Regions from separate parts of the Pseudomonas sp. DW-iso3 genome, predicted to be linked through region 1. Evidence: predicted binding sites of a transcription regulator. Region 1 holds the regulator's gene; the other holds the start of a gene.
What was found. The regulator FliA, encoded in region 1, starts transcription of late flagellar genes. The targets are predictions, from matches to a motif close to CTAAAGTTTNNNNNNNNNNNGCCGNTAA.

Region 1 (16,143 bases):
GCGATGCGGGCAAGGTGTACGCCCTGCTGACCATCGGTGACGGTTTAGTGGCGCAATTGCCATCACTGTTGTTATCTACAGCTGCGGCGATCATGGTGACTCGTGCTTCGGGCTCCGAAGACATGGGCAAGCAGATCAGCCGGCAGATGTTTGCCTCGCCCAAGGCCTTGGCCGTGGCGGCGGGCATCATGGCGATCATGGGTATTGTACCGGGCATGCCCCACGTGTCGTTCCTGAGCATGGCAGCCATGGCGGCTGGCGGTGCTTACCTGTTCTGGAAAAAGCAGAATGCGGTCAAGGTCCAGGCCCAGCAAGAGATCGCGCGCCAACAGGAACTGCTGCCTTCCCCGGCCCGCGCTCAGGAAACCAAGGAGCTGGGCTGGGATGACGTGACCCCGATCGACATGATCGGCCTGGAAGTCGGCTACCGCCTGATCCCGCTGGTGGACCGCAACCAGGGCGGCCAATTGCTCGCGCGGATCAAGGGCGTGCGCAAGAAGCTGTCCCAGGACCTGGGCTTTTTGATGCCCACCGTGCACATCCGCGACAACCTCGACCTGGCTCCGAGTGCCTATCGCCTGACCCTCATGGGCGTGATCCTGGCCGAAGCCGAGATCTACCCAGACCGCGAACTGGCGATCAACCCAGGGCAGGTGTTCGGCAGCCTCAACGGTATTACCGCCAAAGATCCGGCTTTTGGCCTGGACGCGGTGTGGATCGAAATCAGCCAGCGCAGCCAGGCACAATCCCTCGGCTACACCGTGGTGGACGCCAGCACCGTGGTCGCCACCCACCTCAACCAGATCCTGTACAAGCACTCCCATGAGCTGATTGGCCATGAGGAAGTCCAGCAATTGATGGGTTTGCTGGCCAAAGCGTCGCCGAAACTGGCCGAAGAGCTGGTGCCGGGTGTGCTGTCGCTGTCGCAGTTGCTCAAGGTGTTGCAGGCGTTGCTGGCCGAACAGGTGCCGGTACGGGACATCCGCAGCATTGCCGAGGCCATCGCCAACAATGCCGCCAAGAGTCAAGATACTGCCGCCCTGGTGGCCGCGGTGCGCGTCGGATTGTCGCGTGCAATCGTCCAAAGCATTGTAGGGCTTGACTCCGAGCTGCCTGTGATCACCTTGGAACCAAGGTTGGAACAAATATTGCTCAATAGTATTCAGAAGGCAGGACAAGGCCAGGAAGAGGGCGTTCTGCTGGAGCCAAGCATGGCTGAGAAGCTGCAGCGTTCGTTGATCGACGCCGCACAGCGCCAGGAAATGCAGGGCCAACCGGTGATTCTGCTGGTGGCAGGCCCCGTCCGGGCGATGTTGTCGCGGTTTGGACGCCTGGCAGTACCGAATTTGCACGTTTTGGCTTATCAGGAAATTCCTGACAACAAGCAAGTGACTATCGTCGCGACAGTAGGCCCCAATGGCTGAGGGTAGTGGGTTATGCAAGTGAAGCGTTTTTTCGCCGCCGATATGCGTCAGGCCATGAAACTGGTTCGTGATGAGCTGGGCGCCGACGCCGCGATTATCGGAAACCGTCGTATTGCCGGCGGTGTCGAGCTGACGGCTGCCCTGGATTACACCCCCCAGGCCCTGGCGCCGCGTGTGCCGAACATGGAGCTCGAAGACGAGCTGCGCAAGACTGCTTCACGCATTGTCTCGGCCCAGGCTGAACTGAGCATGCGCGGCGACAGCGATGCCACCACTAATCGCCAGTTGTTCGCCGGCCTGCCGCTGACCGCTTCCGAGCCGCTGGTCGAGCCGACCTTCAAAGAACCGCCACGTCCTGCTGCGCCTGCTCCGGCGCCTGCGGTTGACCAGCGGGTGTTCGACTCGATGCGCTTTGAACTCAATGGCCTGCGTGAGCTGCTGGAAGTGCAGCTTGGCTCGTTGGCCTGGAACCAGCTGCAAGGCAGCAAGCCGCAACAGGCCAACCTGTGGCGGCGCCTGCAACGTATCGGCTTGTCCGGCCCGTTGTCCCGCGACCTGCTGGCCTTGACCACCGAAATCGAAGAGCCTCGCCAGGCTTGGCGCATGTTGCTGGCCCACCTGGCACGGATGATCGTCACCCCGGAAATCGAACCATTGGAAGAGGGCGGTGTGATCGCCATGGTCGGCCCTGCCGGCATGGGCAAGACCACCACCCTGGCCAAGCTGGCGGCCCGTTACGTACTCAAATACGGCGCACAGAATATCGCGCTGGTGAGCATGGACAGCTACCGTATTGGTGCCCAGGAGCAGCTCAAGACGCTGGGCCGTATTCTCAATGTATCGGTGACTCACGTCGACCCGGGCCAGTCCCTGGCTAACGCCCTCGACCCGCTGCTGCGCAAACGCGTGGTATTGATCGATACCGCCGGCTTGCAAGCCAGCGACCCGGCATTGCGCATGCAGCTTGAAAGCCTGGCCGGACGTGGCATCAAATCGAAAAACTACTTGGTGCTTGCAACCACCAGCCAGAAACAGGTTCTTACCGCTGCGTATCACAGCTACAAACGCTGCGGCCTGGCCGGTTGCATCCTCACCAAGCTCGACGAAACCGCGAGCCTGGGCGAGGTGTTGAGCCTGGCCATCAGTCATGAATTGCCGGTCGCTTACCTGACCGACGGGCCGCGGATCCCGGATGATCTGCATCTGCCGCGCCGTCATCAGTTGGTCAGCCGTGCAGTCAGCGTGCAAATGCAAGAAGAGCCTAGCGAGGAAGCGATGGCTGATATGTTCGCCGACCTTTATCACAACCCGGCAAAACGGGTCGGTTGAGGGCAGGATGAACACCGTGAAATGTATCTACATCGATGGTCTGCAAGCGATTCACGCGGCCAAGCCATGTAGCCTGCGTCTAAGCAAGACAAGGTAAAGAAATAAAATGGGCAGCATGCATCCCGTACAGGTGATCGCGGTGACCGGCGGCAAAGGTGGCGTCGGGAAAACTAACGTGTCAGTGAATTTGTCCCTGGCCCTGGCAGAGCTTGGCCGTCGCGTCATGCTGTTGGATGCTGACCTGGGCCTGGCGAACGTCGACGTTCTGCTGGGGCTGACGCCCAAACATACCCTTGCCGATGTGATCGAGGGCCGCTGCGAGCTGCGCGATGTGCTGCTGCAGGGCCCCGGTGGCATCCGCATCGTGCCGGCTGCCTCGGGCACCCAGAGCATGGTGCACCTGAGCCCGGCGCAGCATGCCGGCCTCATCCAGGCGTTCAGTGATATCGGCGATAACCTCGACGTGCTGGTGATTGACACCGCCGCCGGGATCGGCGAGTCCGTGGTCAGCTTCGTGCGCGCCGCGCAGGAAGTGTTGCTGGTGGTCTGCGACGAACCCACCTCGATCACCGACGCCTACGCCCTGATCAAACTGCTTAACCGTGACTACGGCATGAACCGCTTCCGCGTCTTGGCCAACATGGCCCAGAGCCCGCAGGAAGGGCGCAACCTGTTCGCCAAGTTGACCAAGGTCACGGATCGTTTCCTCGATGTCGCCTTACAATACGTCGGCGCAGTGCCCTACGACGAGTGTGTGCGCAAGGCTGTGCAAAAGCAGCGTGCAGTCTACGAAGCGTTCCCTCGTTCCAAGTGCGCATTGGCGTTCAAGGCTATTGCCCAGAAGGTCGATACCTGGCCGTTGCCCGCCAACCCACGGGGGCATCTGGAGTTTTTCGTCGAGCGATTGGTGCATCAGACGAGCGCAGGACCCGTGCTATGACAGCGACTGGCTACAACGCTTACAAGAGGTCTGCCCGTGACAGTCAGGGCGAGTTGATCGAGCGCTACGCGCCCTTGGTCAAGCGCATTGCCTACCACCTGCTGGCACGCCTGCCGGCCAGCGTCCAGGTCGAAGACCTGATCCAGGCGGGCATGATCGGCCTGCTCGAAGTGTCGACCAAATACGACGCGAGCAAGGGCGCGAGTTTCGAGACGTATGCGGGGATCCGTATCCGTGGCGCGATGCTTGATGAGGTGCGTAAAGGTGACTGGGCGCCGCGTTCGGTGCATCGCAATACGCGCATGGTCAGTGACGCAATTCGCGCAATTGAAGCAAAAACCGGTCGCGACGCTAAAGATCACGAAGTTGCGGCCGAACTCCAATTGAGTCTCGACGATTACTACGGGATTTTGAACGATACCTTGGGCAGCCGCCTGTTCAGTTTCGACGACCTGTTGCAGGACGGCGAACACGAAGGGCTGCACGAGGACGGCGCGAGCGCTCATATGGAGCCATCGCGTGACCTGGAAGATGAGCGTTTCCAGGGGGCGTTGGCGGACGCGATTGCCAATTTGCCGGAGCGTGAGCGACTGGTCTTGGCGTTGTACTACGACGAAGAGCTGAACCTCAAGGAAATCGGTGAGGTCCTGGGGGTCAGCGAGTCGCGGGTCAGCCAGTTGCACAGCCAGTGCGCAGCCCGCTTGCGGGGGCGTTTGGGAGAGTGGCGAGCGCGCTGACAGGCAGTGTGGGGACACTGCAGACGAGACCGCGAGGGCAACCAGCCTTCGCGGTTTCGACCCGTGGTGCCCCGGCAGTCCTTTTTGTGTAATGCCTGTTGATTGAAATGGCGCGTCCAGGTGCTGGGCGCGTTTAAGACTGCTTGGAGGTCGAATTGGACAAGAACATGAAAATCCTCATCGTTGATGACTTCTCAACGATGCGGCGGATCATAAAAAACCTGTTGCGTGACCTTGGGTTCACTAACACGGTCGAGGCGGATGACGGCATTACGGCGATTCCGATCCTCAACAGCGGGAGCATCGACTTTCTGGTAACGGACTGGAACATGCCGGGCATGACCGGTATCGACTTGCTGCGCCACGTACGTGCTGACGAAAAGCTGCGCGGCCTGCCTGTGCTGATGGTGACCGCCGAAGCCAAGCGTGAGCAGATCATCGAAGCCGCCCAAGCTGGGGTAAACGGTTACGTGGTCAAGCCATTCACTGCATTGGCCTTGAAAGAGAAGATTGAAAAAATCTTCGACCGCATCGGTCATTGATGCTGCCACGGGGGAGCTATGGAGCATAAAGAATCATCGCAGGCCGACTTCGAGTCGACCCTGAAAAAGCATGCTCACCAGTTGGTCGAAAGCCTTGAAAAAGGTCAGTTCGGCGACGCGGTGCAGTTGATCCATGAGCTCAACCAGACCCGTGATCGCGGCCTGTACCAGGAAGTGGGCAAGCTCACACGCGAGCTGCACAGTGCGATCGTCAATTTCCAGATTGACCCACACATGCCCCAGGCTGAGGAAATCTCGCAGATCACTGATGCCACCGAACGCCTGTCCTATGTGGTCAGGCTGACTGAGGCAGCGGCCAACCGCACCATGGACCTGGTGGAAAACGCCACGCCTCTGGTCAACGGTATGGCCAACGAAGCCCAGGCCCTGAGCAACGACTGGGGCCGTTTCATGCGCCGCGAAGTCGGCGCTGAAGAGTTTCGTGAGTTGGCGCGTCGGGTCGAAGGGTTCTTGTCACGCAGCGAGCAGGAAAACCGCACGGTTTCCAGCAACCTCAACGACATTCTGCTCGCCCAGGATTACCAGGACCTCACCGGTCAGGTGATCAAGCGTGTGACCCAGTTGGTCACCGAAGTGGAAAGCAACTTGCTCAAATTGGTGCTTATGGCAGGCCAGGTTGACCGTTTTGCCGGCATTGAACATGACCGCGAAGCGATCCTCTCGGAAAAAGATCCAAAAAAACATCTCGCCAAGGGTGAAGGTCCGCAGATTCATGCCGATAAACGTGAAGACGTTGTATCGGGTCAAGATGATGTTGATGACCTGTTATCCAGTTTAGGCTTCTAAGGAGCACCCACATGAGCTTCGGCGCCGATGAAGAAATCCTTCAGGATTTCCTTGTAGAGGCCGGCGAAATTTTAGAGCAGTTGTCCGAGCAACTGGTCGAGCTGGAAAGCCGACCAGATGATGCGAACCTGCTCAATGCAATTTTTCGCGGTTTTCACACTGTAAAAGGGGGCGCCGGCTTCCTCCAGCTCCATGAGCTGGTGGAATGCTGCCACATTGCCGAGAACGTGTTCGACATCCTGCGCAAGGGTGAGCGTCACGTTGATTCGGAATTGATGGACGTGATTCTCGAAGCACTGGATGCAGTCAACGGCATGTTCAGCGAAGTCCGCGAACGTGCCCCGATCACCGCGGCCACTCCGGAACTGTTGGCTGCGCTGGCACGTTATGCGGAGCCCGCCGACCTGTCGGCTGCGCCGGTAGCAGAAGCAGCACCCGAGCCAGTGGCTGAGGCCGAGCCGGATGTGACCGACAGCGAATTCGAGCAGTTGCTTAACTCCCTCAGTGCCGTGAAGGCCGAGGCAGAAGCACCGGCTGCGGCTGTTGCCGCGCCAACCAGCGAAGACATCACTGACGCTGAGTTCGAATCCCTGCTTGACCAGTTGCATGGCAAAGGCCAGTTCGCGGCCGACGCCGTGACACCTGCCGCTGTGTCGGAAGCGCCGGCAGCACCGACCGCCAATGCCAACACCGATATCACCGACGACGAATTCGAAGCGTTGCTCGACCAACTGCACGGCAAGGGCACCTTCGTGGCCGACGCCTTGCCGGAAGTCGCCGCCACGGCCGCAGCGCCTGCCGCGGCCAGTGCAGCACCGGCCGGCGACGGCCTGATCTCCGATCATGAGTTCGAATCGCTGCTGGACGAACTGCACGGCAAGGGCAAGTTCAGCGAAGTGGCCCCAGCGGCGACGGTTGCCACGGCTGCTCCGGTTGCCGCCAAAGCTGCAGCGCCTGCCCCTGCACCAGCGGCCAAACCTGCGCCGGCTGCCGCACCTGCTCCGGCACGTGCCGCCGCCGCACCGGTTGCAGATAAACCCGCCAGTGAAGCCGAAACCACCGTGCGCGTTGATACCGCACGCCTGGACGACATCATGAACATGGTCGGCGAACTGGTACTGGTGCGTAACCGCCTGGTGCGCTTGGGCCTGAGCAGCGGCGATGAAGCCATGCAAAAGGCCGTGTCGAACCTCGACGTGGTGACCGCCGACCTGCAGACCGCCGTGATGAAAACCCGGATGCAGCCGATCAAGAAAGTCTTCGGCCGCTTCCCGCGCCTGGTTCGTGACCTGGCACGCCAGTTGAAGAAAGAAATCAACCTGGAACTGGTGGGTGAAGAAACCGACCTCGACAAGAACCTTGTCGAGGCCCTGGCCGACCCGCTGGTCCACTTGGTGCGCAACGCTGTCGACCACGGTGTGGAAACCCCGGAAGAACGCGAAGCCTCGGGCAAGTCCCGCAACGGCAAAGTGATCCTGGCGGCGGAGCAAGAGGGCGACCACATCCTGTTGTCGATCACTGACGACGGCAAGGGCATGGACCCGGCGATATTGCGCAATATCGCGGTCAAGCGTGGCGTGATGGACAAGGACGCCGCCGACCGCCTGACCGATAGCGAGTGCTACAACCTGATCTTCGCCCCGGGCTTCTCGACCAAGACCGAGATTTCCGACGTGTCCGGCCGTGGCGTCGGCATGGACGTGGTGAAGACCAAGATCAGCCAGCTCAACGGCTCGATCAACATCTACTCGACCAAGGGCCAGGGCTCGAAGATCGTCATCAAGGTGCCGTTGACCTTGGCGATCATGCCGACCCTGATGGTGATGCTGGGCAACCAGGCCTTCGCTTTCCCGCTGGTCAACGTCAACGAGATCTTCCACCTCGACCTGTCGCGCACCAATGTGGTGGACGGCCAGGAAGTGGTGATCGTGCGCGACAAGGCATTGCCACTGTTCTACCTCAAGCGCTGGCTGGTGGCATCGGCCAAGCATGAAGAGCAGCGCGAAGGCCATGTGGTGATTCTTTCGGTGGGCACCCAGCGCATCGGCTTCGTGGTCGATCAACTGGTGGGCCAGGAAGAAGTGGTCATCAAGCCTTTGGGCAAAATGCTGCAGGGAACCCCGGGCATGTCGGGTGCGACCATTACCGGTGACGGCCGGATCGCGCTGATTCTCGATGTTCCGAGCATGCTCAAGCGTTACGCCGCTCGGCGTATTTGATTCTGGTGGGGCAGGGCGGTAGTGCCCGCCCCGCCTAACGGAGTGTTTATGGCAGTCAAGGTCCTGGTGGTGGACGATTCGGGTTTCTTCCGTCGCCGCGTCTCGGAAATTCTTTCCGCCGATCCAAGCATCCAGGTGGTCGGTACGGCCACCAACGGCAAAGAGGCGATTGATCAAGCCATTGCGTTGAAACCGGACGTGATCACCATGGACTACGAGATGCCAATGATGGATGGCATCACGGCAGTCCGGCACATCATGCAACGTTGCCCGACCCCGGTGTTGATGTTCTCCTCGCTGACTCACGAAGGCGCCCGGGTCACCCTGGATGCGCTGGACGCCGGCGCGGTGGATTTTCTGCCGAAGAATTTCGAAGACATCTCGCGCAACCCCGAGAAGGTCAAGCAGATGCTGTGCGAGAAGGTGCACAGCATCTCGCGCAGTAACCGTCGTAGCCTGTTCAGTGCGCCTGCGCCAGCACCCGTTGCTGCGCCTGCTGCTCCCACCAGTTCTTCGTATAGTCGCCCGGCGCCTGCGCCGGTTGCACGGCCTGCGGCGCCGCCGGTACGTACGGCTGCACCTGCGGCGGCGTATTCGCCTGCACCCAAGCGCAAAGCCTATAAGTTGGTCGCCATCGGTACGTCCACGGGCGGCCCGGTTGCCCTGCAACGCGTATTGACCCAGTTGCCGGCCAACTTCCCGGCGCCGATCGTGCTGATCCAGCACATGCCCGCTGCGTTCACCAAGGCCTTTGCCGAGCGCCTGGACAAACTGTGCCGCATCAGCGTCAAGGAAGCCGAGGATGGCGACATCCTGCGTCCGGGTCTGGCGCTGCTGGCGCCGGGTGGCAAGCAGATGATGGTGGACGGCCGTGGCGCGATCAAAATCCTGCCGGGTGACGAGCGCCTGAACTACAAGCCATGCGTGGATATCACCTTCGGATCGGCGGCCAAGTCCTACGGCGACAAAGTTCTGGCGGTGGTGCTCACCGGCATGGGCGCCGACGGCCGTGAAGGCGCGCGCCTGCTCAAGCAAGGCGGCAGCGCCATCTGGGCCCAGGACGAAGCCAGCTGCGTGATCTACGGCATGCCCATGGCCATCGTCAAGGCCGACCTGGCTGACGCTGTCTACAGCCTGGACGACATCGGCAAGCATCTGGTGGAGGCCTGCCTCTGATGGATGTCCTGAGCCTGATCGGCATCATCATGGCGTTTGTCGCGATCATTGGCGGCAACTACCTTGAAGGCGGCCACCTCGGCGCCCTGGCCAACGGCCCGGCGGCGCTGATCGTGATCGGTGGCACCGTGGGTGCTGCGTTGTTGCAATCGCCCCTGAGCTCGTTCAAGCGTGCCATGCAGATTCTGGTGTGGATCATCTTCCCGCCACGTGTCGACCTGCCGGGCGGCATCGACCGTGTAGTCAACTGGAGTCTCACCGCGCGCAAGGAAGGCCTGCTGGGGCTGGAAGGCGTGGCCGATGCCGAGCCGGACAGCTACGCGCGCAAAGGCCTGCAATTGCTGGTGGACGGGGCCGAGCCGGAAGCGATCCGCAGCATCCTGGAAGTGGATTTTTATACCCAGGAAAGCCGCGACATCAACGCCGCCAAAGTCTTTGAAAGCATGGGCGGTTATGCGCCGACCATCGGCATCATCGGTGCGGTGATGGGCCTGATCCACGTGATGGGCAACCTGGCCGACCCTTCGCAACTGGGCAGCGGTATTGCCGTGGCGTTTGTCGCCACCATCTACGGCGTAGCCAGTGCCAACCTGGTGTTGTTGCCGGTGGCGAGCAAACTCAAGTCGATCGCCATGCGCCAGTCGCGTTACCGCGAAATGTTGCTGGAAGGTATTTTGTCGATTGCCGAGGGCGAGAACCCGCGCTCCATCGAATTGAAGCTCCAGGGCTTCATGGATTGATGGGAGGTATGCATTGTGAGCCGTCGCCGTCGCGAGCCTGAAGAACACGTCAACCATGAGCGGTGGCTGGTGTCCTACGCGGACTTCATTACCCTGCTGTTCGCCTTTTTCGTGGTGATGTACTCCATCTCGTCGATCAACGAAGGCAAGTACAAGGTCATTTCCCAGGCCTTGATCGGCGTGTTCAACGACGCCGATCGCTCGCTCAAGGCCATTCCCATCGGCGAGGAGCGACCCAAGACCGTGACCCCGGCCAAGCCGCTGGTCAACGACAGCGATGAAACCGCTGCCGGGGTGGGTGGCACCAGTGATCCGCTGAAAAGCATCGCCGATGACATCAGCGCAGCGTTTGGCGACCTGATCAGTTCCAACCAGATGACCGTGCGCGGCAACGAGTTGTGGGTGGAGATCGAGCTCAATTCCAGCCTGCTGTTTGCCAGCGCCGACGCGTTGCCGAGCGACCAGGCGTTTACCATCATCGACAAGGTGGCGGCGATCCTCAAGCCGTTTGAAAACCCGATCCATGTCGAAGGCTTCACCGACAATTTCCCGATCAGCACCGCGCAGTACCCGACCAACTGGGAGCTGTCCTCGGCGCGCGCTTCAAGCATCGTGCGCATGTTGGCGATGCAGGGCATAAACCCTGGACGCCTGGCGTCGGTGGGCTATGGCGAGTTCCAGCCGGTGGCCAATAACGCGACGGCAGAGGGCCGCGCGAAGAACCGTCGGGTGGTGCTGGTGGTGTCGCGCAACCTGGATGTGCGTCGCAGCCTGACTGGCACCGGCACCGCCAATGCAACACCGGATGCGGCCTTGAAGCGGGCTGGCACACAAACTGCACCGCCCCCTGTAAAACCGCCGGTTCGTCAGAGCGCCGTCAATTCTCCGTCGCCGGCTCAATAACCCTATGCAATGTCTCGGTCGCGCCTGTGCCTGCCGGGAGGAACCAACCGAATGAGAGTCTGGGCAGTTGCCAATCAAAAAGGTGGAGTCGGCAAGACCACCACTTCTATCGCCTTAGCCGGCTTGCTGGCCGAGGCGGGCAAGCGCGTGGTTGTGGTGGACCTGGACCCCCATGGCTCCATGACCAGCTATTTCGGCTATGACCCGGACGCGCTGGAACACAGCAACTACGACCTGTTCCTGCACAAAGGCAGCGTACCGGCCGATTTGCCTGGGCAACTGCTGCTGCCCACCAGTAACGAAAGCATTTCCCTGCTGCCGTCCAGCACCGCCCTCGCCACCCTTGAGCGCCAGTCGCCGGGGCAGAGCGGGTTGGGTCTGGTGATCGCCAAGACCCTGGCGCAACTGTGGCAGGACTTCGACTACGCGATCATCGACAGCCCGCCGCTGCTTGGGGTGTTGATGGTCAATGCCTTGGCGGCGAGCCAGCAGTTGGTGATCCCGGTGCAAACCGAGCACTTGGCCGTCAAAGGCCTGGAGCGCATGGTCAGCACCCTGGCGATGATCAACCGTTCGCGCAAACAGGCGCTGCCGTTCAGCATCGTGCCGACCTTGTTCGACCGGCGTACCCAGGCCTCCCTCGGCACCCTGCGCGTGTTGCGCGATGCCTACCCGGACACCATCTGGAACGGCTACATCCCGGTGGACACGCGCCTGCGTGACGCCAGCCGTGCCGGCCTCGCGCCGTCGCAATTCGACTCGAAAAGCCGCGGCGTACTGGCCTACCGTGCGTTGCTCAAGCACCTGCTGTCGCAGCAACTTGTGGCGCAGGTGGCGTGATGAACCGTCCCGTAGAACTCAAGACCCGGCCGCAACTGGCACTGGAATCCTACCTGGATGCCTTGTTGCAGGATGCGACCGCGCAAGAATTTCCGGAACCGATCCTGGTACTGGAACCGGCTGTTGAACCAGAAGCCGTACTGGATGAATTCCAGTTGGCGGTGTTGGAAGAGCAAGCCCGGGATGCGCGAAGCGTGGTGCCGATGACACCGCAGGTGGCGCCGGTGGTGGTTGCCCCTGCCGTGGTCGAGCCAGTGGTGGAAGTGCACCTGCCGCCGAGCATCACGCCGCCGCCGGTGGCCGGTGATGACCGCCCGAGCTGGGCTGCCGAACCGTTCGAGTGCCTGCTGTTCGACGTCGCCGGCTTGACCCTGGCAGTTCCGCTGGTGTGCCTGGGCTCGATCTACTCCCTGGAGGGTCAGGAGCTGACGCCGTTGTTCGGGCAACCGGAGTGGTTTCTTGGCATCCTGCCCAGCCAGGCCGGCAACCTGAAAGTCCTGGACACCGCGCGCTGGGTGATGCCCGACCGCTACCGCGACGACTTCCGCCAAGGCTTGCAATACGTGATCTCGGTGCAGGGCTACGAGTGGGGGTTGGCGGTGCATCAAGTCAGCCGCTCGTTGCGCCTGGACCCGAACGAAATCAAATGGCGCAGCCACCGAGGCCAACGGCCTTGGCTGGCGGGCACCGTGATCGAACATATGTGCGCGTTGCTCGACGTCGCCGAACTGGCCGAGTTGATCGCCAGCGGTGCCGTTAAGGCGATGCCAGTGAACAAACGCAGTTGATTGGACAATAAGGGCCGCACGCGCGTGCGGCCAATAGAAGTACACACGCCGCCTACATCGGCATTTGAAGGGGTCAGAGATATGAACAAGTCAGCGTCCGCACAAGGTTTGGATGATCCGATCCTGCAATGGGTTACCTTCAAACTGGACAACGAAACCTACGGTATTAACGTGATGCGCGTGCAGGAAGTGCTGCGCTACACCGAGATCGCTCCGGTTCCCGGTGCGCCAAGCTATGTGCTGGGCATCATCAACCTGCGCGGCAACGTGGTGACGGTGATCGACACCCGCCAGCGTTTTGGCCTGGGCACGGTCGAAGTCAGCGACAACACGCGTATCGTCATCATCGAAGCCGACAAGCAAGTGGTCGGGATCATGGTCGACAGCGTCGCGGAAGTGGTCTACCTGCGCCAATCGGAAGTGGAAACCGCGCCGAACGTGGGCAACGAGGAATCGGCCAAGTTCATCCAGGGCGTGTGCAACAAGAACAACGAACTGTTGATTCTGGTTGAGCTGGACAAGATGATGAGCGAAGAAGAATGGTCGGAACTGGAGAGCATCTGATTGTTCCTTGAAGCTGCGGTGATCGTCCTGGCCCTGTTGTGGGCCGGGACCTTGGCGTTTCTGTTGCGCTATGTGCGTCAGCAGCGCGAATGGTTGTTGCAGCAGGCTGAGCGTGATGCTGTGCGTGACCGGCGCGTGCTTGAGTTGGTGAAGCGGGTCGATCATTACCAGCAGAGTGCGGTGAGGGTGGGGGATGAGGTGCATGAACTGCGCGCGATTCTTGCGCCGTTGCCGGACAAGCTGGCGCAGATCGAGCAGCGGGATCCTTCGAGTCTTTCGTTTGCCCAGGCTGCCAAGCTGGTGGGGATGGGGGCTACGGTGGATGAGCTGACGCAGTCGTGTGGGTTGACTCAGGCTGAGGCGCAATTGATGAGCAAGTTGCATAAGAGCTGATTGAGTACATATCCATTATTTGGGTAACGGCTGCTATTGGTTCCGCCCCAACACTCGGCACCTCGCCTCGCCTCGGCTCGGTGTGGTGCCCTCACTCCAAAGCCTGCGTTCGGCCAGCGTGTTTGACGGGGCGCCTTAGATCACAAGCAGAAGCGCGGCGGCCTAGTAGCCGACCGGTTTCTGGAAGCCGGTCTCAGTTTCAAATGTGGGAGCGGGCTTGCTCGCGAAGGCGGCGTGTCAGCGATTACATCGCTAACTGATCCACCGCTTTCGCGAGCAAGCCCGCTCCCACAATTTAGATCTCCTATATCAGGTAGATATCAATCTGCTCTGGCTCTGGCTTTGTTTATGATCTTTGGCGGCCCCCCAAATCACTGTCGGATTACGGGCACACCGAGTGTTGGGGCTCTTTTCCAAAAGTGACCCGCCGTAAGGGCGGAACCCTAAGCAGCCGTTACCCAAAAAACGGATATGTACTCAATCATCCAATTATTTTCCCATTCGATGGCTTTTTTCTCCTTGCCAAAGGTCCACATCTTCCGAGCACCTTTGAATCCAGGAGTAACCCACCCATGACCACCCCCAAAGCCCTGTTGATCCTCCACGGCAAGCAAGCCCTCAACGAGGACGTACGCTCCGCCGTGCAGGCCCGGCGCGAGCAGGGTGGGGAGCTGGCCGTGCGGGTCACCTGGGAAGGTGGCGATGCCCAACGTCTGGTCAGCGAAGCCCTGGCCGACGGCTACACCCACATCATTGCCGGCGGCGGCGACGGTACCTTGCGTGATGTGGCCGAAGCCATGGCCCAGGCCAAGACTGACGCCAGCCTGGTGTTGATGCCCCTGGGCACCGCCAACGACTTCGCCAAGGCTGCCGGTGTGCCGCTGGAACCCGCCCAGGCCCTGGCACTGCTGGATGTGCCGCCAAGGGCCATTGACCTTGGCCAGGTCGGCGGGCAAATCTTCCTCAACATGGCCACCGGCGGTTTCGGCAGCCAAGTCACGGCCAATACCTCTGAAGACTTGAAGAAGGTCCTGGGCGGCGCCGCCTACCTGTTCACGGGTTTGACGCGGTTCAGCGAGCTAAAGGCTGCCTACGCCGAGCTGGACGGCCCCGACTTCCATTGGAAAGGCGAGTTGCTCGCCCTGGGCATCGGCAACGGTCGCCAGGCGGGCGGTGGGCATGAGCTATGTCCAGGCGCCATGGCCGATGATGGCTTGCTGGATGTCAGCATCCTGCCCGCGCCTCAGGAAGTGGTCGGTACTCTGCGAGAACTGATGAGCAATGGCTGGGGCCTGGACACCATGTTTGTGCGGGCGCGCCTGCCATGGGTGAATATCAAGGTCGCGCAGGGCCTGTACATCAACCTGGATGGCGAGCCGCTGGAGGGCGATGACCTGCACTTCGAGGCCTTGCCCAAGGCCTTGCGTGTGCACCTGCCGGTGGATTCGCCGTTAGTCGTCCAGGCTGATGATCTGCTCGCGCACCGCAAATAACACCAGGCCCGCCACGTCGAAAATCTGCAGGCGCTTCATGATCTGCGAGCGGTGCGCTTCCACGGTCTTGATGCTCAGGCCCAGGCCGTGGGCGATTTCCCGGGTAGACTTGCCGCGTACGATCAGGCGCAGAATTTCCAGCTGCCGCGCCGTGAGGTTGTGGCTATGACCCGCGGGCGGGGTTGGACCCTGGCTGCGCACCAGCGCCTGGTTGATCACCGTGTGGGCAATCGCCGGGCTCAGATAGCGCTCGTTGTTGCGCAGAGCCAGGAGCGCGTGTTCCAGCTCATTGGCGGTGGTGTCCTTGAGCAGGTAGCCGTGGGCGCCGGATTCCAGCGCGCACATGATCAGTTCCGGGTCGGTGTGCATCGACAGGATCAGCACGCGGCTCTTGGGGTAGGCGCGCTTGAGTTGCTGCAGGGCATCCAGGCCGCCGGTGTGTTTCATCGACAGGTCCAGCAGCACGATATCGGGCAACAGGGCGCTGAACCGCTCCAGTAATTGCGCGCCATCGCTGGCTTCGCCGACCACCGTGTAACCAGGAATGTCCTGGACCAGCGCGCGTACGCCGGCCCGGATCAGTGCATGGTCATCCACCAGGAGTAATGTGCAGGTCACTCGAGAACCTTAGGGGAACTGGCCCGTTCGAGGGCGCGGGGCGCCCAGGGGAAAAGCGCGTCGATCCGTGTCCCTTTGCCTGGCTGGCTGCTGACGGATAATGAACCGCCAAGCTGATCAATCCGCTCTGACATACCGGCCATACCTCGTTGGCCTTCCAGGCCCGGGTCGATGGCTGGCGAAAAGCCCTGGCCGTCATCGCTGATAAACAGTGACAGGCCCTCAGGCAGGCGTTGCAGGCGTACCAGCAGATTGCGCGCCTGGGCGTGGCGCAGCATGTTGGTCACCGCTTCCTGGGTAATGCGAAAGGCTGCCACGGCCATTTCTTCCGGGATGCCGGTCAGCCGTTGCTGGCATTCCAGGCTCCAGCACACCTGCGTGTTTTCAAGGGTTTTGAGCAGGTGCGCCCGCAGGCTGGCTTCCAGGCCCAGGCTGGCCAACTGGCGCGGGTTGAGGATGGCGGAGACGTCACGCACCTTGGCCAGGGTTTCATTGAGGGTGTTGCACAGCACCGTGCACTGGCTTTGTAGGTCTTCGGGCAGGCGGCGCTTGAGCCATTCGCTTTGCAGCTTGGCGGCAGTGAGCAGTTGGCCGATGTCGTCATGCAGTTCGCGACTGAGGCGGTGGCGT
Region 2 (16,143 bases), on a different contig from region 1:
AGGCCTTGATGAAATGCTTGCGGTAATGCTGCAGCTCGGCAATCGACTCGCGAATATCATCCAGCGCCAAGTGCGTGCTGCCTTTATGGAAGCTGTCTTTGACTTCCGGCGCCCAGCGCGCGGCCAATTCCTTAAGCGTGGACACATCCAGGTTGCGGTAGTGGAAGTAGCTTTCCAGCGCCTTCATATGCGTATAAAGGAAGCGACGATCCTGGCAGATGCTGTTGCCGCAGATCGGCGACTTGCCCTTGGGCACCCACTTTTCCAGGAAGGCGATGGTCTCGGCTTCTGCTTCGGCCATGCTGATACGGCTGTCGCGCACGCGCTGGGTCAGGCCGGAGTTGCCATGAGTGCGGGTATTCCACTCGTCCATGGTGGCGAGGACGGCGTCGCTGTGGTGGATGGCAATCACCGGCCCTTCGGCCAAGGTGTTGAGGTTGCTGTCGGTGACAATCGTCGCCATTTCGATGATGACGTCGGTGTCAGGGTTCAGACCGGTCATTTCCAGATCGATCCAAATCAGGTTCTGTGGGTTTTGCATGGCTTGATTCTCTTGGCACCTTGGCTTAGCTGCGCAGTTTAGCAGGCAGGGGCATGCTAGACTCGCGACCGTTTTACCCAACCTTTGTATTATCGACACGGAACACCAATGGCCAAACGCCAGCTCAACCGTCGCCAAAACTGGCGCATCGAAAAGATTCAAGGTGAACGCGCCGCTCGCGCCGCCAAACGTGAATCCTCCGCCGTGGAAGCGCTTGAAGGCGGCGACCTGGGCCCCGAGCAAACGGGCCTGGTGATCGCGCACTTTGGTGTACAGGTCGAAGTCGAGGCGCTGGAAGGCGAACTCGCAGGCTCGGTATCCCGTTGCCACCTGCGCGCCAACCTGCCTGCGCTGGTCACCGGCGACAAAGTGGTCTGGCGTGCCGGCAACCAGGGCATCGGCGTGATCGTCGCCCAACTGCCTCGCACCACCGAACTGCGTCGCCCGGACAGCCGCGGCCAGCTCAAGCCAGTGGCGGCCAACGTCGACATGATTGTCATCGTGTTCGCGCCACTGCCTGAGCCGCATGCCAACCTGATCGACCGCTACCTGGTCGCAGCCGAGCACGCCGGCATCCGCCCGCTGTTGCTGTTGAACAAATTCGACCTGATCGACGAACAGAACGCCCCGGCGCTCAACGCCTTGCTGGCGGTGTACCGCACCCTCGGTTACCCGGTGCTGGAGGTTTCGGCGCATCACGGTAATGGTATGGAACAGCTGCAACAGCAGTTGGACGGGCGCATCAGCGTGTTTGTCGGCCAGTCAGGCGTGGGTAAATCCTCGCTGGTCAACAGCCTGCTGCCGGAAGTCGACACCCGTGTAGGCCCGCTGTCGGAACTGTCCGGCCAGGGCACCCACACCACCACCACCGCGCGGCTGTTCCACTTCCCCGGCGGCGGTGAGTTGATCGACTCCCCAGGCATCCGTGAATTCGGCCTCGGCCACGTCAGCCGCAGCGATGTGGAAGCGGGCTTCATCGAGTTCAACGACCTGATCGGCACCTGCCGCTTCCGCGACTGCAAACACGACCGCGAGCCGGGCTGTGCGTTGCTCAAGGCGCTGGAGGATGGGCGTGTGCAGCAGCAACGGATGAACAGCTATCGGTCGATTATTGCGAGTCTGCCCGAAAGCAGTTATTAAACTGCTGAAACAACAAGGCCGCGATCATCGCGGCCTTGTTGTATGTGAAGCCTACGAACCCGTACCTGGCACCGTTGGATCCTTCACCCCACCCTCATCAAACAAATTCAGCTTCTGGCGCAGTTCATGCGCCGGCAACGGCTCCTGTCCTGGCGGAATAGCGTTCGGATCGGCCGGCACTTCACCCGGCGCGCCTGCACCTTGGGTGGGTTGCGGTGCCGGCGGCGGGTCACCCTCAATCGCACGCTGGGCCTTTTTGGTCAGCACCACGATATCGATACGGCGGTTGATCGGGTTGAACGGGTCTTTCGCATCAAACAACTGCGAAGACGCAAACCCCACCACGCGCGCGACTTGCGGATCCGGGTAGCTACCGGCCACCAACGCACGACGAGCTGCGTTGGCACGGTTGGCCGAGAGCTCCCAGTTGCCGAAGTCGCCCTGCCCCGCATAGGGTTTGGCGTCGGTGTGGCCACTGATGCTGATCTTGTTCGGCACCGCCTTGATGGTGTCGGCCATGGCCAGCAGGATGTCTTCGAAGTACGGCTTCAAGCGCGCACTGCCCGAGTCGAACATCGGTCGGTTGGCCGCATCGGTGATCTGGATGCGCAAACCGTCCGGGGTGATCTCGAACGAAATCTGATCCTTGAACTTCAGCAACTGCGGGTTTTCCTCGACCTTGTTCTGCAGCTCTTGCAGCAACAGCTCAAGACGCTCCTGCTCGACCTGTTCAGCCATGGCCTCGACGGTATCGCGCTCGATCGGGATTTTCTCCTGAGGCGATTCGGTCTTGATTTCCGGGTTGATGGTGCGCTCAGGCGCCAACTGCGGTGAGCCGCCCAGGTCGATCACGAAGGGCGTGCCGCTTTCCGAGAAACCAATCGGGTCTTTGAAGTAGCCGGCAATGGCGATCTTCTGTTCCGGCGTGGCAGTGGACATCAGCCACAGCACCAGGAAGAACGCCATCATCGCCGTCGCAAAGTCGGCGAAGGCGATCTTCCAAGCGCCGCCATGGTGCCCCGCAGCGAAGCGCTTGACGCGCTTGATGATTATCGGCTGGTTGTTTTCCATGGCTTAGCGACCGCGAACCGCTTGTTCCAGCTCGGCGAAGCTTGGGCGGTGCTTGGGGTACAGCACCTTGCGACCGAACTCCACCGCCAGCGATGGCGGCATCCCGGAAGCGGAGGCGACCAGGCTGGCCTTGATCGACTCGTACAGGTTGATTTCTTCCTTGGCGTCATGGGCCAGGGAGGTGGCGAGCGGACCGAAGAAGCCGTAGGCCGCGAGAATACCGAAGAAGGTACCGACCAATGCCGCACCCACGTGCATACCGATGGCAGCCTGGTCGCCCTCACCCAGGGACGCCATGGTCACCACGATGCCGAGTACCGCCGCGACGATACCGAAACCCGGCATACCGTCAGCGATGCCGGTCACGGCGTGGGAGGGGTGCTCAAGCTCTTCTTTAAGGCTGAACAATTCCATGTCGAACAGCCCTTCCAGCTCATGGGGGGCCATGTTGCCGGAGGACATGATGCGCAGGTAGTCACAGATGTAGGCGGTCATGCGCTCATCTTTGAGCACGGCCGGGTACTTGGCGAAAATCGGGCTGGCCGCGGCGTCTTCGATGTCGGCCTCGATGGCCATCATGCCTTCGCGGCGGCTCTTGTTGAGGATCTCGTAGACCAGGCCCAACACCTCCAGGTAGAAGGTGTGGGTGAAGCGCGAACCGAACATGCCCAGCGACTTCTTGATCACGTGCATGGTCATGTAGCCGGGGTTCGCCTGCAGGAAGGCACCCAGTGCGGCACCGCCGATAATCATCACCTCGAAAGGCTGGATCAGTGCCGCAATTTTACCGTGGGACAGGACGTACCCGCCGAGCACGCTCGCGAAGACGACGATGATGCCGATAATTTTAGCCATAGGAGATGAGTACTTGCGCCGTCGGGTTCATGGACATATTGGGTGTAGCAGAAAACTCTTGTTCTACTTATCGGCAAAACTGCGCCAGACTATAGCCCGTTAAGGCGAAAAGCCAGTTCGGCCCGCTCCGGGCGTGTAGACCGCAAGTGATGATCGCGCCCCTATCATGGCTAATGAAACGACAGTCCCAACTGCAAAACCCAACTCTCTCGCCGCTTGGATCAAGTGCCTGGACGATGTACGGCTGCCTGTCCCCCAGGCCAGTCACGACCGCGTGTGCAAAGGCATCCGCGACAGCCGCAGTTCATTGCGAGATATTGCCGAGCTGATGCAAAGCAGCCCGGCGCTCGTCCTCAGCGTGATGCGCGAGGCCAACAGCCACACCCATGGCAGCCTGGCGGAACCGGCAGAAAACCTTGAAGTGGCGCTCAACCGCCTGGGCCTCAAGCGCGCCGAAGAACTGCTGGCACGTCTGCCTTCGGTGCCGGCCAATGAGATCCCCGTGGCATTGCGCCAACTTCTGCTGATCAGCCAGCACGCGTCGCAGCAAGCCAACGGCTTGTTCGGCAGTCGCCTGGCGCGGCTGTGGCAGGACATTCACTGGGGCAGCCTGTTGTTTCTGTCGCCGCTGTGGCCAATGGCGGTCGCCTATCCCAAACTCCTGGAAGAATGGGAACTGCGGGTGATCCACAAAGGCCAGTCAGCCCGCGAGGTCGAGCGAGAACTGTTCGGCGTGCGCCTGCTGGACCTGTGCGTCGGCCTGACCGAAGCCTGGCACCTGCCGATCTGGGTATCCCAGGGCTACACGTTGCTGATGAGCGAGCAGCGCCTGCTGGTCAAGGCCCTGCACATCGCCCGTGAAGACGACCCGCTGCGCCACCAGCAATTGCTCGATGCCGAACCCAACCTGCGCCGCTGGCTGAACCAGCCGGCCAACACCGTGCTGCTGGCCAACGGCCTGGCAATGTCGGCCCAGGAGTCCTGGACCTGCCCGCACACCGAACGCTGGCAGTTGCTCACTGCGCTGTACCTGCAACAGCCCTTGGGCGAGGTGCAGCAACTGGTCCACCAACAGGCTGTCACCAGCGCCCGCACCACCTTGATGCCTGACCTCTGGCACCCGGCGCTGTCGCTGATCTGGCCGTGGCATGTACAGAAGATTCATCGCGGCCTGCTCCCCGCGCCGCCGCCCACCGCCGAGGCCCTGGCCGTGTGGCGCAAACGCTGTACTGAACTGCTGGTGGAGCCGAGCCGCTTTGCCAACGCCATGCACTTGACCACGTGCGCCAAGGAGGCCCTGGTCGCCAGTGGTATGCAGCGGGTCATGCTGCTGATGGCTGACCGCGCCTTGAGCACGTTGCGTGTGCACCAGGCCGATGGCCTGCCGAAGGATGCAGCCAATTTGAGCCTGGATGTGGTCAATAGTACGTTGCTGCAGCGCTTGCTGGAAAAGTCCGCCCAAGTGCGCCTCAACCCTGAAAACCACGCCCAGTTCTCGGCCTTGCTGCCGCCGGTCCTGCGCCGCCTGTTCACCGGCGAACACCTGTTGCTGCGGTCCCTGAGTTGCAATGGCAAGGTGGTGATGCTGATGGTGGCCGACCAGGGCGGCGGGCCGTTCTCGGAAACCACCGTGCAGGCCTTCGGTAAAACCGCCCAATGCATCGAGAAAGCCCTGCACTGCTTTACCAACCGCAGCGCCTGATGCTTGCGCTACAATCGCCCTCTTTTATCGCCAACATTTGTGCACAGGAGACCTCACATGCCTGACTTCTCTGGCTTGCCGCTGGTGATCGAACCCAGCGACCTGCTTGGTCGCCTCGATGCCGAACACTTGATACTGGTGGACCTTACCAGTGCCGCCCGCTACGCCGAAGGGCACATCCCCGGCGCGCATTTCGTTGACCCCAAGCGCACCCAACTGGGCCAGCCGCCGGCGCCTGGCCTGCTGCCCAACAAGACCGACCTTGAGAAACTGTTCGGCGAACTGGGCCACACCCCGGACGCCACTTACGTGGTCTATGACGACGAAGGCGGTGGCTGGGCCGGGCGCTTCATCTGGATGCTCGACGTGATCGGCCACCAGAAGTACCACTACCTCGACGGTGGCCTGCTGGCCTGGCTGGAAGAAAAACGCCCGGTTTCGACTGACGTGCCCGCCCCGGTCGGCAACCCCGTCAGCCTGACGCTGCATGATGGCCCGACAGCCACCCGCGAATACCTGCAAAGCCGCCTCGGCGCGCCCGACCTGGGTATCTGGGACGCACGCGGCCCGCTGGAGTATTCCGGCGAGAAAGTGCTCGCAGCCAAAGGCGGGCACATTCCCGGCGCAGTGAACTTCGAATGGACGTCCGGCATGGACAAGGCGCGCAACCTGCGTATCCGTCGCGACATGCCGCAGATCCTCGAAGACCTCGGGCTGACCAAAGACAAAGAAATCATCACCCACTGCCAGACTCATCACCGCTCTGGCTTCACCTACCTGGTGGCCAAGGCGCTCGGTTATCCGCGAGTCAAAGGTTATGCCGGTTCCTGGGGCGAATGGGGCAACCACCCCGACACCCCCGTCGAGATTTAAGGTTTAAGGACAGTTATGAAAAAGCAGTTGTTTATCCTCAGCCAGTACTTGCTGCCGCACCACTTGCTGTCGCGCCTGGCCGGTTGCATTGCCGAATGCCGCGTGCGTTGGTTCAAGAATGCCTTCACTGCCTGGTTCGCCAAGCGCTATCAAGTGGACATGTCCCAGGCCTTGGTTGAAGACCTGACCGCCTACGAGCACTTCAACGCCTTCTTCACCCGCGCCCTGAAAGACGGCGCGCGCCCACTGGACCAAACCCCTGGCGCGGTGCTGAGCCCAGCCGATGGCGCGGTCAGCCAGTTGGGGCCGATCGAGCATGGTCGGGTGTTCCAGGCCAAGGGGCACAGTTTCAGCGTGCTGGAACTGCTGGGTGGCGATTCGGCCTTGTCAGCGCCGTTCATGGGCGGTGACTTCGCCACGGTTTATCTGTCGCCCAAGGACTACCACCGTGTGCACATGCCACTGGCCGGCACCCTGCGCGAGATGGTCTACATTCCTGGCCGCATCTTCTCGGTCAACCAGACCACCGCTGAAAACGTACCCGAGCTGTTCGCACGTAATGAGCGGGTTGCCTGCATTTTCGACACCGAACGCGGCCCAATGGCCGTGGTGTTGGTGGGTGCGATGATTGTGGCGTCGATTGAAACCGTATGGGCTGGCTTGGTGACACCGCCGAAGCGTGAGCTGAAAACCTTCCGCTATGACGAGGCTGCACGCGCGCCGATTCACCTGGAGAAAGGCGCGGAGCTGGGTCGCTTCAAGCTGGGTTCGACCGCGATCGTGCTGTTTGGGCCGGGTCAGGTGACGTGGGCTGAAGCGCTGGTGGCGGGTTCGCCGGTGCAGATGGGCCAGGGTATCGCTTTACCTAAAGCCTGACAAAACACCCAATGTGGGAGCGGGCTTGCTCGCGAATGCGGAGTATCAGTCAACACGTCAGTGACTGAACCACCACTTTCGCGAGCAAGCCCGCTCCCACATTTTTTTACCGCATTTATTCAGTTACAGCTGACCGTCGCGGTCGCGGAAGCCCAGCAGATACAGCACGCCGTCCAACCCCAAGGTCGAAATCGCCTGCTTCGCCGATTGTTTGACCAGTGGCTTGGCGCGGAACGCTACACCCAGCCCGGCAATCGCCAGCATCGGCAAGTCATTCGCACCGTCGCCGACCGCAATGGTCTGCTCCAGACGCAAACCTTCCTTGTGGGCCAACTCCTTGAGCAGATCCGCCTTGCGCTGTGCGTCGACAATCGGCTCGACCGCCATGCCGGTCACCTTGCCATCCACCACTTCCAGCTCGTTGGCGAACACGTAGTCGATGCCCAGCTTGGCCTGCAATTGCTTGGCGAAGTAGGTGAAGCCGCCGGACAGGATGGCGGTCTTGTAGCCCAGGCGCTTGAGTTCGGCGAACAGGGTTTCGGCGCCTTCGGTCAGGCGCAGGGAGGCGCCGATGGAATCCAGCACACTCACGTCCAGGCCCTTGAGCAGCGCGAGGCGCTCTTTGAAGCTGGCGCGGAAGTCGAGTTCACCGGCCATGGCGCGCTCGGTAATTTCGGCAACCTGCTCGCCGACGCCCGCAGCCTTGGCCAGTTCATCGATGACTTCGGCTTCGATCAACGTGGAGTCCATGTCAAACACCGCCAGGCGACGGTTACGCCGGAACAGTGAATCCTCCTGGAAGGCGATATCGACGTTCAGCTCCTGGGCCACGCTGAGGAACTCGGCCCGCAAGGCTTGCGGGTCGGCTGGCTCACCGCGCACGGAGAACTCGATGCAGCCCTTGCCCTGGTCGGCCGGGGTATCCAGCGGCGTGCGACCCGACAGACGGTCGATATGGTCGATATTCAAGCCATATTGCGCAGTAATGGAGCTGACGCGCTGCAGTTGCTCGGCGGTGACCTTACGGGTCAGCAGCGTCACAATGTGGCGTTTCTTGCCCTGACCAGCCACCCAGTGCTGGTAGTCCTCTTCGGACACCGGGGTGAAGCGCACCTGCTGATCCAGCTTATACGCAGTAAACAGGATGTCCTTGAGTACTGAAGACGCCTGTTCAGTGCTCGGAATCTCGACCAGGATGCCGAACGACAGGGTGTCGTGGATCACTGCCTGGCCGATGTCGAGAATGTTCACACCACCCTGGGCCAGAACGCCGGTAATGGCCGCGGTAAGACCCGGGCGGTCTTCCCCAGTGATGTTAATCAGGACAATTTCGCGCAAGGCGCACCCCCAGGCTGGAAAAAAACCGCATTCTACCCACTTTCAGTGACCATCGGGCACAGCCAGCGCTTTGCCGGTTCTAGGGCTGTCGCTATACTGCGCGTCAACTTCACGGACCAAGAGCCGAGCGCAAGTGAACCGGCCCACGCCAGTAAAAACCGATAACTTCTTCCTGCTGATCTTCCGGGCACTGCGCCACCGCCGTGTACCGATCGCATTACGCATCGCCAGCCATAACGTGATCCTGGTCGCCCTGGCCCTGGTGATCTACGCCTGCGTGATGGGTTTGCAGTTCAAACAGGCCATGCACGAGCAAGCCGACGCCCTGGGCGAGAGCTTGACCACCCAGACCGCCACCTCGGCGACTGAGCTGTTGGTGTCCAACGACATTCTCAGCCTCAACGTGCTGCTCAACAACCTGACCAAGAACCCGCTGGTGGCTCACGCCGCTATTTACAGCGTGGACAACCGGATCATGGCCGAAGCCGGGCAGCGCCCGAAAAACGGCCTGCTGGGTGAAGCCGAAGGCCTGTACCAGAGCAATATTACGTTTCAGGACGTGAAGGCTGGCCAACTGCGCATCAGCCTGGACATGCAGCAATTCCAGCAGCCGATGACCATCAGCCTGCAAAGCATGGGCATCTTGAGCGCAATCCTGCTGGCGTTGGCGTTGGCCTTGAGCCTGCGCCTGGGCCGACATATCTCCACGCCGCTGATGCAATTGCGTATCTGGCTGCGCGATATCGACGAACACACCCCGGCCACCGACCGCCAGGATGAGATCGGCGACCTCGCTCGCCAGTTGCACGCCAGCTTCGCCCCGGAGCCGGTGGTGCGCGAAGTGGAGCCAGAGCCCGAGCTCGACGAAACCGACTACGACGACGAGCCTGAGCGTGAAGTGCAAGACGCTCCGGTAGCGGGCCTGAAGCCTGCTACCCGCCAGGCGTTCAAAGCCGAAGAAGACGAGCTGGACGACGAAGATCCGTTCGCCGATCTGCGCGACACCTCGGCCAGCACACCGGCCGTCGCACCGAAACCGGCCCCGGTGAAGAACGCCGAACCCCAGTTCAGCGCGGTATTGGCTGTGCAACTGGGTGCGCAGGATCAGTTGCGTCGGCTGCCCCGTGCACGCCTGACCGAGCTGCTGGAGCGTTACCGCGACTGCCTCGACCAGGCCGCGTCGCTGTATCAGAGCGAACTGCACACCCTGAACGACGGCAGCACGCTGATGCTGTTCCACAGCGAAGACAGTGGCGAAGACTACCTGACCAACGCGATTTGCTGCGGCGAGCTGCTGCGCGCCCTGGGCCACGCCCTGCAGATCGAAGTGGCCGACAGCGGCATTACTTTGCAACTGCAGTTGGGCCTGACGGTGAGCGATGATCTGTTTGGCATGACCCAGATCGACCTGCTGCTCACCGAGAGCGCCCAAGACGCCCTGGCGCTGTCGCAGCACAGCCGCAACCTGTTGCTGGTGGAGCGCAAGATCAGCGAAGACACGCTGATCCGCCAACGCGCACGTATCCGCCCGATTGCCAGCCCAGAGGGCGCCAGTTGCGTGGAGAGATTGATGGAGCCGTACCCATCGATGCTGGAGCGGCAGTTGGCGCGGATGCACGAGACCCGCACCAAATAACCCTGTATGACTCATGTGAGAGCGGGCTCGCCCGCGATAGCGAAGTATCAGTTAGCCCATCAATAACTGAATCCCCGCGCCCCCTCCCACCGTGAAACGGTGCCAGGCCCCAACGCTTGGCCCCAAAAAAAAGGCCCGCTGAGTAAGCGGGCCTTTTTTTGTGCGCGTTTCAGATCAGAACCTGAACACTTCCATATCCGTGCGAATCGGCGTCGCCATCGGCATCTTCGGCTTCTGCGGTTGTGCCGGCTTGGCCTGTACCGGAGCGCTCTGCTTACGCGGCACTTCAGCAATCGGCGGTTGGTTGGCCAATGGCTTGAGTGCCACCGACAACTGCTGTGCCAGATGCTGCAACAACACGCCCTGGGCCTGGACCTGGGACGCGGTGGTGCCGGTATGCTCTTCCTGCAGGTGCACGATGCGGTTATCGCGCACCTGGCCACGACGATCGATCAAGCGCCACTGCGCATCGAGAATCGCCGGTTGCGACGCACCAGAGTCAAGACGGGTAATGGTCAGCAACACCTGCACATCCGGGGTAAACCCGGTCGGCGCGGGCGCCAGCACCACACGCTGGCTATCCAGTTGACCCGCGACCTGGCGCAACATCAATTGGTTGATGTCGGAAGACAAGCTGCCCGCCCAACGACCATCCGTGGAACCTTGCAGGCTGCCGTCGTTCTGACGTTGCAGCAGTGTTTCGCGTTGCAGGTAGTCGGCAACGATCACCGGGCCCAGCAAGACGGCCATGCCAGCCGTCTGTGCGGGTTGAGCCGGACTTCCGCTGTCCAGCTGGTACAGCGACACCGGCTGATGTGTGCTGCAACCCGCCAGCCCCAAAAGGCCAGCGAGCATAAAAAATAAAGGAAGGCGTGGAGCAGTCATCATCCCATCCAGGTGGCTGCCACAAGGCGAACCACAATGTAATACTAAAAATAACCTAAACACGCTCGGCCACGCCGGCGCTGGAAAGGCCATATCATCCGTGAATATGCGCCATGACTCCAGCGCCAAAGCGTCGATCTACGCGTTAAATCGTAGATCGAGGGCTCTAATACGCGTTAAACCGGCGTTTCCACCAGCAAAGCATCCACACGTTGGAAGCCACGTGGCAATTTGTTACCACGCCGGCCACGCTCACCCTTGTAGTGCTCAAGGTCATCGGGACGCAGGGACAACGTACGTTTACCGGCCTGAAGCACCAAAGTCGCGCCTTCCGGGATCACTGCGATGTCGGTCACGTACTCTTCGCGACTGGCCACGCGCTCGCCGGGAATACCGATGATCTTGTTGCCCTTGCCTTTGCCCAACTGCGGCAGATCACTGATCTTGAACACCAGCAAACGCCCTTCGGTGGTCACCGAGGCCAACCAGTTGCCCTCACGGTCATCCACCGGCCGCGGCAGGATCACCTTGGCGTTGTTCGGCAAGCTCAGCAAGGCCTTGCCTGCCTTGTTCTTGGCCTGCAGGTCTTCACCCTTCACCACAAAACCATAACCCGCGTCGGACGCAATCACGTACAGCGCATCATCGTCCGGCAGCAACACACACTCGAAATTTGCACCTGGCGGCGGCGTCAGGCGCCCGGTCAACGGCTCACCCTGCCCCCGTGCAGACGGCAAGGTGTGGGCCGGTACCGAATAACTGCGCCCTGTGGAGTCGATAAACACCGCAAACTGGTTGGAACGCCCGGCGGCGGCGGTCTTGAAGCCGTCGCCCGCCTTGTACGACAAGCCAGTGGCGTCAATATCATGCCCTTTGGCGGAACGAACCCAACCCTTTTCCGACAGAACGACGGTAATTTTCTCGTTTGGCAGCAGTTCGGTTTCTGTCAGAGCTTTCGCCTCAGCGCGCTGGACGATCGGCGAACGACGGTCATCGCCGTAGGTTTCGGCGTCTTTGATCAGCTCGCTGCGCACCAACTTCTTCAGCTTGGCTTCGCTGCCCAGCAGGGCTTGCAGCTTGGCTTGTTCCTTGAGCAGCGCGTCCTGTTCGTCGCGCAGCTTCATTTCTTCCAGCCGCGCCAACTGACGCAAACGGGTGTCGAGGATGTAGTCAGCCTGGATCTCGCTCAGCTCGAAACGCGCGATCAACTCGGCTTTCGGATGCTCGGCGGTACGGATGATATGGATCACTTCATCCAGGTTGAGGTAAGCAATCAGCAAACCGTCCAACAGGTGCAGGCGACGCTCGACCTTGTCCAGGCGGAATTGCAGGCGACGACGCACGGTCTGCACCCGGAACTCCAGCCACTCCACCAGCAGGTTGCGCAGGTTTTTCAGCTGCGGCTTGCCGTCCAGACCGATGATGTTGACGTTGACCCGATAGCTGGACTCAAGGTCCGTGCTAGCAAACAGATGCTGCATCAGCACTTCGTGGTCGACCCGGCTGTTGGTCGGGATGATCACGATGCGGCAGGGGTTTTCGTGGTCGGATTCGTCACGCAGGTCGGCAACTTGCGGCAATTTCGACGGTTTGGCCTGCATCAGCGCGGCGATCTGCTCCAGCACCTTGGCACCCGACACCTGGTGCGGCAGTGCGGTGACGATAATGTCGCCATCTTCGATGTGGTACACGGCGCGCATGCGCACCGAGCCCTTGCCGGTCTCGTACATCTTCAACAGGTCGGCGCGCGGCGTGATGATTTCCGCTTCGGTCGGGTAGTCCGGGCCCTGGATGTGCTCGCAAAGCTGTTCCACCGTGGCCTTCGGCTCATCGAGCAAGCGCACGCAAGCGGTGGCGACTTCACGCAGGTTGTGCGGCGGCACGTCGGTGGCCATGCCGACTGCGATGCCCGTGGTGCCATTGAGCAGGATATTCGGCAAACGTGCCGGCAACACCAACGGTTCGTCGAGTGTGCCGTCGAAGTTAGGCCCCCAGTCGGCGGTGCCCTGCCCCAGTTCGCTCAGCAGGACTTCCGAATAACGCGACAGACGCGCCTCGGTGTATCGCATGGCGGCGAACGACTTGGGATCATCCGGCGCCCCCCAGTTACCCTGGCCGTCTACCAGTGTGTAGCGATAGCTGAACGGCTGGGCCATCAGCACCATGGCTTCGTAGCAGGCGGAATCGCCATGGGGGTGGAACTTACCGAGCACGTCACCCACGGTACGCGCCGACTTCTTGTGCTTGGAATCGGCATCCAGGCCCAACTCACTCATGGCGTAGATAATGCGCCGTTGTACAGGCTTCAGGCCGTCGCCGATATGCGGCAAGGCACGGTCCATGATCACGTACATGGAGTAGTTGAGGTAGGCATTTTCGGTGAAGTCAGCCAGCGACCGGCGTTCTACGCCGTCTAAGCTGTCTGCGAGGATGTCACTCATGCGGGCCTCATCATTGTCGGATAAGGCGCAGCGGAACTGCCGCTGCACCGGGTCAATTCAAAAAAACAGGGGCTCATGGGCGGGCGCTCCAGCCACCGGCAGGGGCGGCGAAACGATAGACCATGGGGCGTTTTTCACCATCGGCGCGGGGGCCGAAATTATTGTCGATGCCAAGCCAGGCCCCCTCCGCGTCGATCAACAGGGCTTCGGCCAAGCCATAAGGCTGGGCGTAGCGCCGCTCGGGCGCCAGGGTCTCGTCGGCAAACGACCAGCACAGCTCGACCTTGGCCGTGGCGGGATCGCGTCGGCAAATCTGGAACGCATTGCGCTCCAGGGTAAACAGTTTGCCGTTGAACAGCGCCAGGTCGGCGAAATCCTTGGATACCGCCTTGGCATTGGTGAACTTGGCTGGCTGCACGTCCTTGCCGGCCTCGCTCAGCAACACGCAGGCGCCCTCACAATCCCAAACGCTCTGCCCACGCTTGATCGAGATCAAGCCACGTCGCTCACGCTCGGCCGCCAGCCAGATCTGATTGCCGTCCGGGCTTATTGCCAAGCCCTCAAACAAGGCATTGAAATGCAGCAACATGCCACTTGCACGCGCTTCACGCACCATGCCTGGGGCGATCTTCAACCACTCGGTATCACCCTGTTCGCCGGAAAACGGCACTCTCAGCACCGCCGCATGGGCTTCACTGACAATGTAGCGATTTCCCTCGGCATCGCAGCTGATGCCTTCAAAATCCAGGTCGCCACCGCGAATGAACGACGCGGCCTTGGTTCGCGAGCGCAACCCCCAGGGCAACCCTGACTCAGGCACTGGCGGCACAACGATCCCGTACTTCTCGGCTTTCCACACCGCTGCGCGGGTATCAAGTCGATAGATCTGGTCGTCATCGCGATCGGAAACCGTCCATAACTCTTTGCCACACAGCGCCAGACCCGACAGGTTGCCACCGCGCATGCCGTCCACCGGGTGTTCGGACACCAGTTTCAGCTCAGCCACGGGCGCGGCAGCCACCTGGGTAGCCGCAAGCCCGCTCAACATCAGGATCGCCAGGGCGAAACCTGTGCGCATCAGCCCAGAACCTCGGCCAGGTTGCCTTTGGATTCCAGCCACGACTTGCGATCCGGCGCGCGTTTCTTCGCCAGCAACATGTCCATCATTTCCGAGGTGGCGGCGAAGTCGTCGCCCAGCGTCAACTGCACCAGGCGCCGGGTGTTCGGGTCCATGGTGGTTTCGCGCAGCTGCGGCGGGTTCATTTCACCCAGCCCTTTGAATCGCGTGACCTGTGGCTTGCCACGCTTCTTCTCGGCCACCAGGCGGTCGAGGATGCCGTCACGCTCGGCTTCGTCCAGGGCGTAATAGATTTCCTTGCCCAGGTCGATCCGGTACAACGGCGGCATGGCGACGTAGACGTGGCCAGCCTCGACCAACGGGCGGAAGTGCTGCACGAACAGTGCGCACAGCAGCGTGGCGATGTGCAGACCGTCGGAGTCGGCGTCGGCGAGAATGCAGATCTTGCCGTAGCGCAGTTGGCTCATGTCCGCCGCGCCTGGGTCCACACCAATGGCCACGGCGATGTTGTGCACCTCCTGGCTGGCCAGGACTTCGCTGCCATCGACTTCCCAGGTGTTGAGGATCTTGCCGCGCAACGGCAGGATCGCCTGGAACTCCTTGTCCCGTGCCTGCTTGGCGGAACCGCCGGCGGAGTCACCTTCCACCAGGAACAGCTCGGAGCGCATCGGGTCTTGCCCGGCGCAATCGGCCAGCTTGCCGGGCAACGCCGGGCCCTGGGTGATGCGCTTGCGCTCGACCTTTTTGCTCGCCTTCAAGCGACGGCCGGCGTTGTTGATCGCCAGCTCGGCCAGGGCCAGGCCCAGTTCAGGGTGCTCGTTGAGCCACAGGCTGAACGCGTCCTTGACCACGCCGGAGACAAACGCCGCCGCCTCGCGGGACGACAGGCGCTCCTTGGTCTGACCGGAGAACTGCGGCTCCTGCATTTTCATCGACAGCACGAACGCGATGCGCTCCCACACGTCTTCCGGCGCCAGCTTCACGCCGCGCGGCAACAGGTTGCGGTACTCGCAGAATTCGCGCATGGCATCCAGCAAGCCTTGACGCAAGCCGTTGACGTGGGTGCCGCCCTGGGCCGTCGGGATCAGGTTGACGTAGCTTTCCTGCACGCTGTCGCCACCTTCCGGCAGCCACAGCAACGCCCAGTCCACGGCTTCTTTATTACCGGCCAGGCTGCCGCAGAACGGCTCGTTGGGCAGACGCTCGAAGTCGCTGACGGAATCTTCCAGGTACGAACGCAGGCCGTCTTCGTAGTGCCACTCGACCTTCTCGCCGGTGCCTTTGTCTTCAAAGGTCACCACTAGGCCTGGGCACAATACAGCCTTGGCCTTGAGCACATGCTTGAGGCGGCTGATGGAGAATTTCGGCGAATCGAAGTATTTCGGATCCGGCGCGAAGTACACGCTGGTGCCGGTGTTGCGCTTGCCAACGGTGCCAATCACTTCCAGGTCGGTGGCTTTGTAGCCATCGGCGAAGGTCATCTGGTACTCGTTACCGTCGCGCTTGACCTTGACCCGCACCAGCGTGGACAAGGCGTTGACCACGGAAATGCCCACGCCGTGCAGGCCGCCGGAGAACTGGTAGTTCTTGTTGGAGAACTTACCGCCGGCATGCAGTTTGGTGAGGATCAGCTCGACGCCCGGCACCCCCTCTTCGGGGTGGATGTCCACCGGCATGCCGCGACCATCGTCGGACACTTCCAGGGAG

Region 2: a site for FliA is predicted at 3,675-3,702, ahead of motA (flagellar motor stator protein MotA). Genes of this name have one in related genera too.

The regions. Positions count from the first base shown of each region.
Region 1 covers NZ_JBZXDZ010000003.1:436,925-453,067, forward strand. The annotation lists gene flhA (flagellar biosynthesis protein FlhA) at 1-1,424, shown strand, start outside; gene flhF (flagellar biosynthesis GTPase FlhF) at 1,437-2,753, shown strand; gene fleN (flagellar synthesis regulator FleN) at 2,860-3,693, shown strand; gene fliA (RNA polymerase sigma factor FliA) at 3,690-4,430, shown strand; gene AC4PS7_RS11160 (chemotaxis response regulator CheY) at 4,598-4,972, shown strand; gene AC4PS7_RS11165 (protein phosphatase CheZ) at 4,991-5,779, shown strand; gene AC4PS7_RS11170 (chemotaxis protein CheA) at 5,791-7,998, shown strand; gene AC4PS7_RS11175 (protein-glutamate methylesterase/protein-glutamine glutaminase) at 8,047-9,174, shown strand; gene AC4PS7_RS11180 (flagellar motor protein) at 9,174-9,914, shown strand; gene motD (flagellar motor protein MotD) at 9,930-10,817, shown strand; gene AC4PS7_RS11190 (ParA family protein) at 10,869-11,657, shown strand; gene AC4PS7_RS11195 (CheW domain-containing protein) at 11,657-12,445, shown strand; gene AC4PS7_RS11200 (chemotaxis protein CheW) at 12,527-13,009, shown strand; gene AC4PS7_RS11205 (DUF2802 domain-containing protein) at 13,010-13,402, shown strand; gene yegS (lipid kinase YegS) at 13,975-14,895, shown strand; gene AC4PS7_RS11215 (response regulator transcription factor) at 14,854-15,513, opposite strand; gene AC4PS7_RS11220 (sensor histidine kinase) at 15,510-16,143, opposite strand, start outside.
Region 2 covers NZ_JBZXDZ010000006.1:417,768-433,910, reverse strand. The annotation lists gene orn (oligoribonuclease) at 1-541, opposite strand, end outside; gene rsgA (small ribosomal subunit biogenesis GTPase RsgA) at 650-1,681, shown strand; gene motB (flagellar motor protein MotB) at 1,733-2,752, opposite strand; gene motA (flagellar motor stator protein MotA) at 2,756-3,607, opposite strand; gene AC4PS7_RS19820 (HDOD domain-containing protein) at 3,774-5,309, shown strand; gene AC4PS7_RS19815 (rhodanese-like domain-containing protein) at 5,367-6,182, shown strand; gene asd (archaetidylserine decarboxylase) at 6,198-7,058, shown strand; gene serB (phosphoserine phosphatase SerB) at 7,182-8,396, opposite strand; gene AC4PS7_RS19800 (AhpA/YtjB family protein) at 8,530-10,032, shown strand; gene AC4PS7_RS19795 (PqiC family protein) at 10,207-10,917, opposite strand; gene parC (DNA topoisomerase IV subunit A) at 11,094-13,358, opposite strand; gene AC4PS7_RS19785 (esterase-like activity of phytase family protein) at 13,432-14,436, opposite strand; gene parE (DNA topoisomerase IV subunit B) at 14,436-16,143, opposite strand, start outside.